4 regions of the Bradyrhizobium sp. SZCCHNR1017 genome follow, and region 1 is predicted to be linked to each of the others. Evidence: predicted binding sites of a transcription regulator. Region 1 holds the regulator's gene; each other region holds the start of a gene.
The links. The regulator HrcA, encoded in region 1, represses chaperone genes, less so after heat shock. The targets are predictions, from matches to a motif close to GTTAGCACTCNCNNNNNGNGAGTGCTAAC.
Positions count from the first base shown of each region.

Region 2: the regulator HrcA is predicted to act here: its motif matches at 2,299-2,327, upstream of groES (co-chaperone GroES).
Region 3: the regulator HrcA is predicted to act here: its motif matches at 1,951-1,979, upstream of groES (co-chaperone GroES).
Region 4: the regulator HrcA is predicted to act here: its motif matches at 1,941-1,969, upstream of groES (co-chaperone GroES).

Region 1 is NZ_JAUHIR010000003.1:150,462-154,324, forward strand. Features, by position in the region: gene QW863_RS09610 (hypothetical protein) at 1-410, shown strand, start outside; gene grpE (nucleotide exchange factor GrpE) at 567-1,187, opposite strand; gene hrcA (heat-inducible transcriptional repressor HrcA) at 1,320-2,408, opposite strand; gene rph (ribonuclease PH) at 2,573-3,286, shown strand; gene rdgB (RdgB/HAM1 family non-canonical purine NTP pyrophosphatase) at 3,283-3,863, shown strand, end outside.
Region 2 is NZ_JAUHIR010000002.1:279,259-283,121, reverse strand. Features, by position in the region: gene QW863_RS06910 (acyltransferase family protein) at 1-733, opposite strand, end outside; gene QW863_RS06905 (cupin) at 892-1,497, opposite strand; gene QW863_RS06900 (usg protein) at 1,707-1,991, opposite strand; gene groES (co-chaperone GroES) at 2,371-2,685, shown strand; gene groL (chaperonin GroEL) at 2,773-3,863, shown strand, end outside.
Region 3 is NZ_JAUHIR010000007.1:83,260-87,122, forward strand. Features, by position in the region: gene groL (chaperonin GroEL) at 1-1,479, opposite strand, end outside; gene groES (co-chaperone GroES) at 1,522-1,836, opposite strand; gene QW863_RS18510 (trypsin-like peptidase domain-containing protein) at 2,059-3,153, shown strand; gene QW863_RS18515 (GGDEF domain-containing protein) at 3,299-3,863, shown strand, end outside.
Region 4 is NZ_JAUHIR010000013.1:175,657-179,519, forward strand. Features, by position in the region: gene groL (chaperonin GroEL) at 1-1,424, opposite strand, end outside; gene groES (co-chaperone GroES) at 1,546-1,842, opposite strand; gene QW863_RS27545 (hypothetical protein) at 2,173-2,682, shown strand; gene QW863_RS27550 (protein phosphatase CheZ) at 2,798-3,577, opposite strand.

The sequences.
Region 1 (3,863 bases):
GGTTCAAGACCATCCGCACGCTCGGGCCGGGCGCCCTGATCCTGGCCGATGGCGAAGAGGACAAGGGCTTCGAGGCCGCGCCCTTCGTGGTGATCGGGCTGGTGGCCGGCGTCGCCCCGGAGGCAGGCGACCGCGCGCGCGTCGCGCAGCAGGCGGCCACCACCATTCCGGGCGTCCGCGAAGCGCGCATCACGATGTCCGAGCCGATCCGCATCGACGGCCAGCCGGCCTATGAGACCCGGATCGACGCCACCAGCGGCAAGGACAATACGCCGGTGACGGTGGTGCAGTGGCTGCGCTTCGGCGGGCCGAACACGTTGCGGATCATCGGCAGCGCGCCGCGCGACCAGTGGTCGGCGGCCTTCCCGCGCTTCCGCGCCGTCCGCGACGGCATCCAGCCGAGAGGCTGAGACCAGCCCGGCATCGGACGTCGTGATCACGTTGGCCACTCGCCGTGAGACGGACTACAAAGTCGCGCCGACAAACAAGAAGCCACGGGCATCGTTGCCCGTGGCTTGTTCATTCGATCGACAGGACGGCAGCGGGACGCCTGCCTAGGCTCGCCGTCAGGCGGCGCTGTTCGACTGATCGTTGCTCGCCGCCGGCGCCGCCTTCGCGCCACCCTTGGACACGCCGACCAGCGCGGGGCGCAGCACGCGCTCGCCGATCATGAAGCCGGCCTGCACGACCTGCACCACGGTACCGGACGGCACCGACGGATCCGGGACCTCGTACATCGCCTGCTGGAAGTTGGGGTCGAACTTCTGTCCCGTCGGATCGAACTTCTTGACGCCGTTCTTCTCCAGCGTGTTGAGCAGCGAGCGCTCGGTGAGCTCGACGCCCTCGATCAGCGACTTCAGGCCCGCATCGGCATTGGCGCGTGTCTCGGCCGGCACGGCATCGAGCGCGCGCTGCAGATTGTCGGCGATATCGAGCACGTCACGGGCGAAGCCGGTGATGCCGTACATGCGCGCATCGGCGACTTCACGGGCCGTCCGCTTGCGCAGGTTCTCCATCTCCGCGAGCGTGCGCAGCATCTTGTCGCGCGCGTCGGCCGCCTCCTTGGCAAGGGCCTCGGCCGAGCCGGCCTCAGGATCATCGGGCATGATGTAGGGCTTGGAGACGACGGGTTCGCTGGCCTGCGCCGGGTTTTCCGGATCATTCTTATGCAGGTCGGGATCGGTCATGGACAGACTCGCAAGTTCGGCTGACGGGTTTGGGGGATATGGGGCGGGATATCGTGCTTTGGGCGTCGAAAATCAAGCGCAGCCTGACCATTGCGCCCGGAGGCGCTGTCCGCGGGTGAACCAAGTCACGCGTCAGCCACCCAGCAGCCGGCTGACCAGACGCGCGGCATAATCGACCGTCGGAATCACCCGGGCATAGTTGAGCCGGGTCGGACCGATGACGCCGAGCACGCCGACGATGCGCCCCGTGGCGTCGGAATAGGGCGACACGATCGTCGACGAGCCCGACAGCGAGAACAGCTTGTTCTCCGAGCCGATGAAGATGCGGACACCTTCCGCGCTCTCCGCCCGTCCGAGCAGATCGACGACGCCGCGCTTGGTCTCGAGATCGTCGAACAGCCGCCGGACACGCTCGAGATCTTCGAGCGCATGCAGGTCCTCGAGCAGGTTGGCGTGGCCGCGCACGATGAGCTGCCGCTCGTCGCTGTCCCCTCCGGACCAGCTCGCGACTCCGGCGGCGATCACCTTCTGCGTCAACTGATCGAGCTCGGCACGGTCATGCGCCAGCGCGGTCTCGAGCTCGAGCCGCGCTTCCGCCAGCGTCCGTCCTCTGATGCGGGCATTGAGGAAATTGGACGCCTCGGTCAGCGCCGACGACGGCACGCCCGGCGGCAGGGTCAGGACCCGGTTCTCGACCTGTCCGTCTTCACCGACCAGAACGACGAGCGCGCGCTCGGGCTCGAGCCTGACGAACTCGATGTGCTTCAGGCGGGTGTTGGATTTGGCGGTGAGAACCACGGCAGCGGCACGGGTCAGACCCGACAGCCGGGTCAGCGCTTCGTCCAGCGCCGCTTCGACCGACTGCGCCTGGCCGACGGCCGCGAGCTGGCTCTGGATCGACTGCCGCTCGGCCTCCGTCATGTCGCCGACCTGCATCAGGGCGTCGACGAAGAAGCGCAGGCCAGCCTCGGTCGGCAGCCGGCCGGCCGAGGTGTGCGGCGCGTAGATGAGGCCGAGCTGCTCGAGATCGGCCATGACGTTGCGCACCGAGGCCGGCGACAGCGGAACCGCGATCAGCCGCGAAATGTTGCGCGAGCCGACCGGTTCGCCGGTCGCCAGATAGCTTTCGACGATCTGCCGGAAGATCTCGCGCGAGCGCTCGTTCAGGTGCGCCAGACCGGCCGGCGGTGTCATCAGGTTGATCGGATCGTGGTGGGCCACCAGATGCACTCCTCCCAGCTGCCTATAATGTGTCCATGCGGCGGCTCGGTGGCAAGCCGGTCGGCGCTCGCGGGCGAAGCCATGATAAACCCTTGCCGCTGCCGGTCCCGGCTCCTACAAGGCCCGTCAAAGTCGGTCTTTCGCGCGCTTTCACGGAGAGAATCATGCGGCCGAGCCGCCGTGCACCGGATGAACTGCGGGCCGTGAGCCTGGAACGCGGCGTCGTCAAATACGCCGAGGGCTCCTGCCTGGTGAAGTTCGGCGACACCCATGTCCTGGTCACCGCCACGCTCGAGGACCGGCTGCCGCCCTGGCTGAAGGGCCAGGGACGCGGCTGGATCACCGCCGAATACGGCATGCTGCCGCGCGCCACGCTGGAACGGACCCGGCGCGAGGCCTCCGCCGGCAAGCAGACCGGCCGCACCGTCGAGATCCAGCGCCTGATCGGCCGCTCGCTGCGCACCGCGATCGACCTGGAAGCGCTCGGCGAGCGCCAGATCACGGTCGATTGCGACGTGCTGCAGGCCGATGGCGGCACGCGCACGGCGTCGATCACCGGCGCCTGGGTGGCGCTGGCCGACTGCATCAAGTGGATGAAATCGCGCAACATGATCAAGACCGAGGTGCTGCGCGCCAACGTCGCCGCAATCTCCTGCGGCATCTACAACGGCACGCCGGTGCTGGATCTCGACTACGCCGAGGACTCCGAGGCCGAGACCGACGCCAATTTCGTCATGACCGGCGACGGCCGCATCATCGAGGTGCAGGGCACGGCGGAGAAGACGCCGTTCACCGAGGCCGAATTCCTGGCGCTGATGGCGCTCGCCCGCAAGGGCGTCGCGCGGCTGGTCGACCTGCAGAAGATGGCGGTCGCGTGAGCAGCCCGCACCGCAAGCTCACCGGTCGCATCATCATTGCGACCCACAATCCCGGCAAGCTTGCCGAGATGCGCGAGCTGCTCGCTCCCCATGGCGTCGAGGCGGTGTCGGCCGGCGATCTCGGCCTGGACGAGCCGGATGAGACCGGCGAGACCTTCCAGGCCAACGCCCGCATCAAGGCGGTCGCCGCGGCCAGAGCCGCGCAGCTTCCTGCCTTTGCCGACGATTCCGGCATCGTGGTTCATGCGCTCGATGGGGCGCCGGGGATCTATTCGGCGCGCTGGGCAGGACCGGACAAGGATTTCGCCGGCGCGATGACGCGCATCGAGCGCCTCCTGCAGGAGCGGGACGCGACTGGTGCCGACAAGCGTAGCGCCCATTTCGTCTCGGCGCTGTGCGTGGCGTGGCCGGACGGTCACGTCGAGGAGGTCGAGGCGCGGGTCGACGGCACCCTGGTCTGGCCGCCGCGTGGCACGGCGGGCTTCGGCTACGACCCGATGTTCCTGCCCGAGGGCCACGACCGGACCTTCGGCGAGATGACCAGCATCGAGAAACATGGCCTGCCGCCGCTCGGGCT
Region 2 (3,863 bases), on a different contig from region 1:
CCAGGCTGCCGAGCAGGAATTCCCAGGCGCGCGGCGGGCTGAGGAAGAATGCGCTCGCGGACGCGCCCTCGCGCATCAGCAGCAAACAGAGCGCGAACGAGCCGGCAGCCAGCAGCGCCAGCGTGAAAGTCAGCGCCAGCCTGCGGCCGCGCGCTATCAGCAACACGGCCCAGACCACGATCGGCAGCACCAGATAGAACTGCTCCTCGACCGCGAGCGACCAGGCGTGCAGCAGCGGCTTCTCCACCGCGGCGTGGTCGAAATAGCCCGACTGCTGCCAGAAGAAGACGTTCGAGGTGAAGGTGACGACGGCGGCCGCGGAACGGAAGAATTCGGCGCGCTCGGAGCCCAGCATGTCCTGCGACGCCGGAAGCGCCGCGAACGCCACCATGGCGTAGAGCGCCGGCAGCAGCCGCCGCACCCTCCGCTCGTAGAATTGCACGAACGAGAAGCGGCCCGCCGCGATCTCCGCGGCGATGATGCCGGTGATCAGGTAGCCGGAGATGACGAAGAAGATGTCGACGCCGACGAAGCCGCCGAAGATCGCCGGCGCCTCGAAATGGAATGCGACGACGGAGAGCACCGCGATGGCGCGCAGCCAGTCGATGTCCTCGCGATGTCCTACACCTGAAGCCGAGCCGGCGCCCGCGCTGGCGAAGCGGGGCTGCGTCGATGCGCGCGTGCGAGGCGCGCGCGGGATCGTGGGAGCGAACTGGACGACGAAGCGCGGCAACGGAACGGGTACGCCTTTACGCAAGCCCGCGGCGAACACGTCTTACGGATTCGTCGCCGGCCCATCCGTCCCAATGACGCGAGACCGGATGTCAACACACACGCGCGATGGGACCGCCGTCCATCGCACGCGAATGTTTCCATCCATTTCTGTCGGCTTTACGTCGACAGTTCGACGGTTTTGAAGTCGGCCGGCAGGATCACTTCCAGCAGCTCGACGTCGTCGGAATAGTCGAGGATCATGTGCCGGATCTTCGGCGGCTGGGTCCAGCAGCTGCCCTCCTGCATCAGCGTCTCGCCGACGCCTTCGAGGTAGCTCTTCACCCAGCCCTTGAGCACATAGACCATCTGGAAGTCGACCGCATGGGTGTGCAGCTTGGAGACTTCCTGCGGATTGCACGGCGGCAGCATGCGGATGACATGCGCGCGCGCCAAACCGTGCGTCGCGTCGGCGATGCCGAGGTCGCGGTAATGGGCATAAGCGCGCAGGCCGTCGGCCTTGAAGTCCTCCTCGCGGTGATGGCTGATCGCGACCTTCTGTTTGCGGCGGCGCGGCGCCGGCGCTGGTCGCCCCTTGCTCGCCAGCGCCTTGCGCGCCGAGGGCGCAGCCGCCCGGCCCGGCTTGGCGGGCGTCTTCGCCAGCGGCTTGGCGCTAGTTCTCGTAACGGCCTTCGCCGTCGCCTTGCTGCTCTTGCCGGTCTTCAGCGCCGCTGACTTGGCGGCGGCGCGTGATGCGGGCTTGGTCGTCCGGCTCTTGGTGGCCATGGTGCTCTCCCTGCGTATCCTCGTCGCGAGGGTAGCACATATTGGAGAGTCCCAGCAGCCGCTCCAACAAAGGTCGTCATTCCGGGGCGTGCGAAGCACGAGCCCGGAATCCATTCCTCCGCGCGTTCTGCCGCCCGATGGATTCCGGGCTCGCACTTCGCGCGCCCCGGAATGACACCGGTCATGAGGCGGCAGCGGTGGCTGTCAGCTCAATGCAGCCGGAACACGCCGTCGACAGCGCGCAGCTCGGCCGGCTTGATCAGCTTGGAATGCGCCACCGTGACCGAATACAGCGGCCCCTCGATCTTCTCCTGCCAGAACGCCAGGAAGTCCTGCAGCGCAGGGAATTTCGGAAACAGGTCGTAGTTCTGCCAGACATAGGTCTGCAGCAGCGAGCGATGGTCCGGCATCCGATACAGGATCTGCGCCGTCGTCAGCCCGTAACCCAGCACCTGTTTCCGAAAGTCCTCGGAAACCTCAACCTTCGACACCATGCCAACCTCCGTTTCTGGAGCGCATGTCCGTGTGGCCATCCGGGATGGAGCCACCCGGCAAAGATGCGCTCACTGCCTAGAAATGTGACGCATGTCCTCAACCCATCTCAAGCTTAAATGTTTAACGACATGTTGAAAAATGCTGCATTAGCAGCCACTTAGCCCAGGTGCTAATACGGGGTTTCATGGTTCGTTCCGCTTCCGTTAACGCTATCGGAACGCTTTGGCAGAGCCCGCAGTTGACTGCTAATTTTTCTGCTACAAGCCCTTGCCCGGCTGAATGCTCTCCCCTAAATCCAGCCTGCGTGCTGGCACTCGCCGGCGCCGACTGCCAAATTCCCAGAAACTGACAATCGCCTCAATAGCTTAGGAGGACTGTATGGCTTTCCGTCCGCTTCACGACCGCGTCGTGGTCAAGCGCATCGACGCCGAAGAGAAGACCGCTGGCGGCATCATCATCCCCGACTCGGCCAAGGAGAAGCCCTCGCAGGGTGAAGTGATCGCGGTGGGCCCGGGCGCCCGCGACGAGAGCGGCAAGCTGGTCCCGCTCGACGTCCAGGTCGGTGACCGCGTGCTGTTCGGCAAGTGGTCGGGCACCGAGGTCAAGATCGACGGCCACGAGCTGCTGATCATGAAGGAAAGCGACATCATGGGCGTGCTCACCGACACCGCGTCGAAGAAGAAGGCCGCCTAAGCCAACCCGCTCAACGCTCACCCTGAGGAGCGCCTGCGGGCGCCCTGCCCAGGGTGAGACGACCAATTCAACTCAGGGAAACCCAATATGTCAGCAAAAGACGTAAAGTTCGGCGTCGACGCTCGCGACCGCATGCTGCGCGGCGTGGACATCCTCGCCAATGCCGTCAAGGTCACGCTCGGTCCGAAGGGCCGCAACGTCGTCCTCGACAAGTCGTTCGGCGCGCCGCGCATCACCAAGGACGGCGTCACCGTCGCCAAGGAGATCGAGCTCGACGACAAGTTCGAGAACATGGGCGCGCAGATGGTGCGCGAGGTCGCCTCGAAGTCCGCTGATGCGGCCGGCGACGGCACCACCACCGCGACCGTGCTGGCCCAGGCCATCGTGCGTGAAGGCGCCAAGGCGGTTGCCGCCGGCATGAACCCGATGGATCTGAAGCGCGGCATCGACCTCGCGGTCGAGGCGGTCGTTGCCGACCTCGTCAAGAACTCCAAGAAGGTCACGTCGAACGACGAGATCGCCCAGGTCGGCACCATCTCCGCCAACGGCGACGCCGAGATCGGCAAGTTCCTCGCCGACGCCATGAAGAAGGTCGGCAACGAGGGTGTCATCACCGTCGAGGAAGCCAAGTCGCTCGAGACCGAGCTCGACGTCGTCGAGGGCATGCAGTTCGACCGCGGCTACATCTCGCCCTACTTCGTCACCAACGCCGACAAGATGCGCGTCGAGATGGATGACGCCTACATCCTGATCAACGAGAAGAAGCTGTCGTCGCTGAACGAGCTGCTGCCGCTGCTCGAGGCCGTGGTGCAGACCGGCAAGCCGCTGGTCATCGTCGCCGAGGACGTCGAGGGCGAGGCGCTCGCCACCCTGGTCGTCAACCGCCTGCGTGGCGGCCTGAAGGTCGCGGCCGTCAAGGCGCCGGGCTTCGGCGATCGCCGCAAGGCCATGCTGCAGGACATCGCGATCCTGACCGGCGGCCAGGCGATCTCGGAGGATCTCGGCATCAAGCTCGAGAACGTCAACCTCTCGATGCTCGGCCGCGCCAAGAAGGTGATGATCGACAAGGAGAACACCACGATCGTCAACGGCGCCGGCAAGAAGGCCGACATCGAGGCGCGCGTGCACCAGATCAAGGCGCAGATCGAGGAGACCACCTCGGACTACGACCGTGAGAA
Region 3 (3,863 bases), on a different contig from region 1:
GCCGGCCTGCACCAGATCCTGGTACTCGCCGGTCGCGGCGTTGAAGCCCCAGCCATAGGCATCCTTTTCCAGGAGCTTGCCGACCACCAGCGAGCCGTCCTCGCCGGCGTTCTGCACGATCTGCCGCACCGGCACCTGGATGGCGCGCCGGACGATGTCGACGCCGGCCTTCTGGTCGGCGTTAACAGTCTTGACGCCGTCGAGCACCTTGGTGGCGCGCAGCAGCGCGACGCCGCCGCCGGGCAGGATGCCCTCCTCCACCGCGGCGCGGGTCGCATGCAGCGCATCATCGACGCGATCCTTGCGCTCCTTGACCTCGACCTCGGTGGCGCCGCCGACCCGGATCACCGCGACGCCGCCGGCGAGCTTGGCCAGCCGCTCCTGCAGCTTCTCGCGGTCGTAGTCGGAGGTGGTCTCCTCGATCTGCAGCCTGATCTGCTGGGTGCGCGCCTCGATGTCCTTCCTGGCGCCGGCGCCGTCGACGATCGTGGTGTTCTCCTTGTCGACCACGACCTTCTTGGCGCGGCCGAGCATCGACAAGGTGACGTTCTCCAGCTTGATGCCGAGATCCTCGGAGATCGTGGTGCCGCCGGTGAGGATCGCGATGTCCTCCAGCATGGCCTTGCGGCGATCGCCGAAGCCCGGCGCCTTGACCGCGGCGATCTTCAGGCCGCCGCGCAGCTTGTTGACCACCAGCGTCGCCAGCGCCTCGCCCTCGACATCCTCGGCGACGATCAGCAGCGGCTTGCCGGACTGCACCACGGCTTCGAGCAGCGGCAGCATGGTCTGCAGGCCCGACAGTTTCTTCTCGTGGATCAGGATGTAGGGATCCTCGAGCTCGACCCGCATCTTCTCGGAATTGGTGACGAAGTACGGCGAAACGTAGCCGCGGTCGAACTGCATGCCTTCGACCACCTCGAGCTCGGTGTCGAGGCTCTTGGCCTCCTCGACCGTGATCACGCCCTCATTGCCGACCTTCTGCATGGCCTCGGCGAGGAAGCGGCCGATCTCGTTGTCGCCATTGGCCGAGATGGTGCCGACCTGCGCGATCTCGTCATTGCTGGTGATCTTCTTGGCGTGCGACTTGAGATCCTTGACGATCGCGTCGACGGCGAGATCAATGCCGCGCTTCAGATCCATCGGGTTCATGCCGGCGGCGACCGACTTCGCGCCTTCCTTGACGATGGCCTGGGCGAGCACGGTGGCGGTGGTGGTGCCGTCGCCGGCGAGATCGGCGGTCTTCGAGGCCACCTCGCGCACCATCTGCGCGCCCATGTTCTCGAACTTGTCCTCCAGCTCGATCTCCTTGGCGACCGTCACGCCGTCCTTGGTGATGCGCGGCGCGCCGAACGATTTCTCGATCACGACGTTGCGGCCCTTGGGACCGAGCGTGACCTTCACGGCATTGGCGAGGATGTCGACGCCGCGCAGCATGCGATCGCGCGCGTCGGTCGAAAACTTCACGTCCTTGGCAGCCATGTTCGTCGTCTCCTTTCTCTCGATGACTGTCAGTTGAGGGAATCACGCAGCCTTCTTGGCCGCGACGGGCGTGTCGATGATGCCGAGCAGATCGCTCTCCTTCATGATCAGCAGATCCTTGCCGTCGATCTTGACCTCGGTGCCCGACCATTTCCCGAACAGCACCCGGTCGCCGGGCTTGACGTCGAGCGGCACCAATTGCCCCTGCTCATTCCGCGCGCCAGGACCCGCGGCGACGATCTCGCCCTCCTGCGGCTTCTCCTTGGCGGTGTCGGGAATGATGATGCCGCCCTTGGTCTTCTCCTCGGCATCGATACGGCGCACGAGCACGCGGTCGTGCAATGGACGGAAATGCATGCACATCCTCCTTTACAGATCAGCGATGTCATAAGCCTCGGGTCCCATCAGGCCCCCGAGCGAGCAACGACCTAGGAAAGCCGAACTTTTCGTTCAAGAGGGTCACGTAAATTTTTTGGCACTCTCGGGGAACGATTGCCAGTGCGGCTCTTGAACCGGGCCGGCCGCTTTCCCAGTTCTGTCGTCGCCAAAAAATCCTGATCGCGCTTGTTGGGGATCACGATGCAGCTTCCGCCTTTTCTCCGGGCCGTCCTGGCGCCTGCCATTCTGCTTTGCCTGATGACCGGGCCTGCCTTGGCCCAAATTCCCGATCTCAAGCTCGGCCGGGTGCCGACGCTGGCCCCGCTGGTCAAGGAAGTGACGCCCGCCGTCGTCAACATCTCGGTCGAAGGCAAGGTCCGCCAGGACAATCCGCTCTACCAGGACCCGCTGTTTCGCGAGTTTTTCGACGTCCCCAAGCAGGTCGAGAAGCAGATCAGCGCCACCGGCTCGGGCGTCATCGTCGATGCGCAGCGCGGCTACGTCATGACCGCCAATCACGTCGTCGAGCACGTCACGACAGCGCAGATCCGAACCAAGGATGGCCGCAAATTCGCCGCCCGCCTGGTCGGGCGCGATCCCGCCACCGATATCGCGCTGCTGCAGATCAGGGACCCTATCGACCTCAAGGCCATCGCGCTTGGCGACAGTGATGCGCTCGAGGTCGGCGACTTCGTGATCGCCGTCGGCAACCCGTTCGGTCTTGGCCAGACCGTCACCTCGGGTCTCGTCAGCGCGCTCGGGCGAACCGGCCTCGGCAAGCAGGGCTACGAGGATTTCATCCAGACCGACGCCGCGATCAATCCCGGCAATTCCGGCGGCGCGCTGATCAATCTGCGCGGCGAGCTGGTCGGCATCAACACCGCGATCATCTCGCCCGGCGGCGGCAATGTCGGCATCGGCTTCGCCGTCCCGATCAACATGGCGCGGCGGGTGATGGAGCAGCTCGTCGCCAACGGCCGCGTCGATCGCGGCCGCATCGGCGTGACCCTGCTCGACCTGGATGCGCCGGCCGATGGCCGGATTCAGGGCGCGCGCGTCGCCGACGTCACCGTGGGCTCGCCGGCCGAACGCGCGGGACTGCGCAAGGGCGACATCATCGTGAAGGCGAACGACATGCCGGTGCGCAGCGCCACGCAGGTGCGCAACCTGATCGGCCTCACACCGGTCGGGCAGCGCGTCCGTCTCGTGTTCGAGCGCGACCGCGCGCTCGGCAATGCGACGGTGGAGGTCGCGCCGGTCACCGAAGAACGTGCGCGCGCGAGAACCTCGGGCTGAGAATTCAACTTCAGTTCGTTGTTAGCTGCGCATACCACGTGGAGTAAATTTTTACCGTGCATCAAGCATGCAGCGAGACGCCGATACCTCTCTAAACGCCTGTTAAGTGCTATCGCGCTTATTGCAACCCCGCGGAGGTATTGAAATGCGGGGTGATGGTTTGGCGTTCAGTTTGCCACGCTGGCGCGTGACGCGCTGGCTGGCCGACCCGGGATATCCGGTGTCATCAGATATCCGCCGCGCGTTGACGCGTGAGCTCTACGGCTGCTGGTCGGTGTTCGCCGGCGGCGCCATCAACACCGTTGCTGTCGCCGCAGCGCTCGCACTGCGTACGCCGAGCCCGCTCTTCATCACCTGGTTCGTGCTCGAAGTCGCGATCTGCCTGTCGCGGCTGATCGTGATGATGATTGCCTACCGCCGCGCCCGCGAGCGGCTGGCGACGCCGACCGACATCCACATCCTGCTGTCGGTGGCCTGGAGCGCCAGTGTCGGCTTCGGTGTCGGCATCAGCCTCGCGTCGGGCGACTGGGTGGCCGCGTCACTGACCTGCATCTCCTCGGCCGCCATGGTGGGCGGCATCTGCTTTCGCAATTTCAGCGCGCCGCGCTTGGTCGGCACGATGATCCTGTTCAGCATCGGCCCCGTCATCCCCGGCGTCGCGACGTCGCATGAGCCGTTGTTGTTCGCGATGTATCTGCAGATGCCGGTCT
Region 4 (3,863 bases), on a different contig from region 1:
TCGGACTTCTCGTCCAGGATCTTGCCGACCACGATCGAGCCTTCGACGCCGGCGTTCTCGGAGATCTGGCGAATCGGAGCCTCGAGCGCCTTCAGCACGATGTTGATGCCGGCCTGGACGTCCGAATTGGCGTTGGTGATGCGGCCGACCGCCTTCTTGGCGCGCAGCAGCGCCACGCCGCCGCCGGGGACGATGCCTTCCTGCACCGCAGCGCGGGTCGCGTTGAGGGCGTCCTCGACGCGGTCCTTCTTCTCCTTGACCTCGATCTCGGTCGCGCCGCCGACGCGGATCACCGCGACGCCGCCCGCGAGCTTGGCCAGACGCTCCTGCAGCTTCTCACGGTCGTAGTCCGAGGTGGTCTCCTCGATCTGCGCCTTGATCTGGCCGACGCGCGACTCGATGTCGGCCTTCTTGCCGGCGCCGTTGACGATCGTGGTGTTCTCCTTGTCAATCACGACCTTCTTGGCGCGGCCGAGCATCTTGATCGTGACGTTCTCGAGCTTCATGCCGAGATCTTCCGAGATCAGCTGACCGCCGGTCAGGATCGCGATGTCCTCGAGCATGGCCTTGCGGCGATCACCGAAGCCCGGCGCCTTGACGGCGGCGACCTTGAGGCCGCCGCGCAGGCGGTTGACGACCAGCGTCGCCAGCGCTTCGCCCTCGACGTCCTCGGCGATGATCAGCAGCGGGCGGCCCGACTGCACCACGGCTTCGAGCACCGGCAGCATGGCCTGCAGGCCCGACAGCTTCTTCTCGTGCAGGAGCACGTAGACGTCGTCCAGCTCGGCGGTCATCTTCTCGGCATTGGTGACGAAGTAGGGCGAGAGATAGCCCCGGTCGAACTTCATGCCTTCGACGATGTCGACCTCGGTATCGAGCGACTTGTTCTCCTCGACCGTGATGACGCCCTCGTTGCCGACCTTCTGCATCGCCTGGGCGATCATCTTGCCGATCGCGGCGTCGCCGTTGGCGGAGATGGTGCCGACCTGGGCGACCTCGGAGGACGAGGCGACCGGCTTGGCGCGCTTCTCGATGTCCTTGATCACGGCGGCCACCGCGATGTCGATGCCGCGCTTGAGGTCCATCGGGTTCATGCCGGCGGCAACCGCCTTGGCGCCCTCGCGCACGATGGCCTGGGCCAGCACGGTCGCGGTGGTGGTGCCGTCACCGGCGGTGTCGTTGGTCTTGGAGGCGACCTCGCGCAGCATCTGCGCGCCCATGTTCTCGAACTTGTCCTCCAGCTCGATCTCCTTGGCGACGGTGACGCCGTCCTTGGTGATGCGCGGAGCGCCGAAGCTCTTCTCGATGACGACATTGCGGCCCTTCGGGCCGAGCGTCACCTTGACGGCGTTGGCGAGAATGTCGACGCCGCGCAGCATGCGGTCGCGTGCGTCGCCGGCGAATTTGACGTCCTTGGCTGCCATTTCAAAATTCTCCTGGAGTAGACCTCGACGGCGAGGGGCGTGATCGCCCGTCTGTCGCCGGAACGAGGTTGCAGAGCATTTTCGCCCGGGGCGGCTGATCGCCGCCCCCGACAGGTCGGGATCAGGCGACGACGCCCATGATGTCGGACTCCTTCATGATCAGGAGTTCCTCGCCGTCCAGCTTGACCTCGGTGCCGGACCACTTGCCGAACAGCACGCGGTCGCCGACCTTGACGTCGATCGGGATCAGCTTGCCGCTCTCGTCGCGGCCGCCCGGGCCGACGGCGACGACTTCGCCCTGCGAGGGCTTTTCCTTGGCGCTGTCGGGAATGATGATGCCGCCCTTGGTCTTCTCTTCGGCGTCGATGCGCTTAACCACGACGCGGTCGTGCAGGGGACGAAACTTCGATTTGGCCATGACGGATCCCTTTTGGGGTGCTTGGATAAGTGTTGCTGTCGGAGGAAATCTGAATGCGGCCACATTGAACGCCCACTTGGCGCCAACTGGCTCGCAGCCTTAGCAATCCCGCCCTCCGAGTGCTAAAGACCGCCCGGGGAAATATGGCTTGCGGCTGTTCCTGTCAAGCAACGGCCAGCCGTTAAGCCGTTCTTGAGGCTGTTAGGGGATGTTGTCCCGGGCCAGACATGTTAGTGGAGCGGCGTCGTCATCCGACGTCATTGCTCTGACGAGCGTTTTGCGCTTGGTTGCCGGACGGGGCAGCCATGATCTTGTTCCTAAGGGGATGCCATGACGAGTTCACGGTGCGCGCGGCCGGTTGCCAATCTCGCGATCGCGTCAGCGCTCACGATGCTTCTGGGAGCGTGCACGGGCTTCAGCCTGTCGCCATCGACCCCCATGCAGCAGACCGAGGCGCCGGTCGAGCCCGAGGTGCCGGCCACGATTCGCGCCGAGGATCTCGTGGGCAAATGGGGGCTTGCCGCCTACAACAACCCGAATGACCGCCCGCGCACCGAAAAGATGGCTTTGGCGCAGTGCAAACAGCCCTACGTCATCGGGGCAGGCACGTCCGGTGGTGTCGTGATGCACCTGGCCGACCAGGCGACTCCCCAGGAACTGCGCTTGAAGGGATCGGCCAGCGGCAAGAACTACATCGGCCCGGCCGGACCGCCCGGCGGCGAGCAGGACCGCGAGGTCGTCTCCTTCGACGGCCGTGTGCTGATCACCCGCTTCGTCGACAAGGATGCGGCGACCCGTTACCAGACGATGGTCTACGTCCGCTGCGGACCGCGCGCCTGAGATCCGGGCGAACATCCCGCAAAGGTCGAGAGTCGAACGAAAAACGCCGGCGATAGCGCCGGCGTTCCTGTATGGTGACGTTGCCTGGAGCGGTCGCTGGGACTGGCCGACGAGGTCAGTTGAACATCGCGTCGATGTCGTCCTGCGAAGCGTGGCCGACGTCGCCTTCCGCCTTCGGGCCGTTCAGCAGCCGGGCGTCGCCCTCGCGGTGGTCGACGATCGGCGGCGTATGCGCCTTGATGGCGTCGACGCCGCCCCAGATGTCCATCATCACCACGATGTGGTGCTCGATGAACTTCATCGTGGTCATGACCTTGTTGATGCGCTGACCGGTCAGGTCCTGGAAGTTGCAGGCCTCGAAGATCGAGACCACGCGCTCCTGGATCTCTTCGCTCAGGATCTTCTGCTGGTCGGCCGAGTCCACCTTGGAGAGCGCGCTGGCGGCCTGGTCGATCGCCTCCGCGGCTTCGAGGATCTGCTGCGTCGCCTGCTCGGTGCCGCCGACGACCGCGCCGAGCTCGCCGTTGACCTTGGCCATCTCCTCGCCGTTGAAGCTCTTGGCATGGAGGGTCGCGATCTCGCCCTTGGTGCGGTTGATCGCGTCGTGGATCAGGTCGAGCTCGACCTTGAGCTTTTCGCACTGCTCGATCTGGGCGCGATAGGTCTCGAGCAGCGCGCGCGCTTCGGCGACCTCGCGTGCGGCGGACTCTTCGATGGCGGCGTTCGCCGTGTTGCTGCCGCCGCTGCGGATTGCATTGGCCATCTGGGAGCGGATCGCGCGCAGCTCGTCCATGATTTCCTTGTGGTTGGGGCCGATCTCGCCGCCCACGAATTCAGGCTCCGGCATATGGCCGACGATTGCTTCTTCGATACGGAAACGCTTGCGAACAGCCATGATAGTATCCCTGACCTTTTGCTCGGATCAGTTCTACGCAGAGGCTATTTAACATCGCGTTCACGCCAGGAACCGCCGTTGGGCAACGCTGGCGTGCATCGTGCGTCAACTATTAACCATGCTCCGCCGGCCTTCACGCAAAATAAACGCTAGCGATCAAAACCGCCGACGTATGCAGCGATGGTGAATCCCGGCGCCTCCCGCGTTTACCAAAGCGATCGGGTTTTGCTCTTTATTGACGATACGCGGCGGCGTTGCCGCCTCGCGCGACGAACAGTCTCCAGAC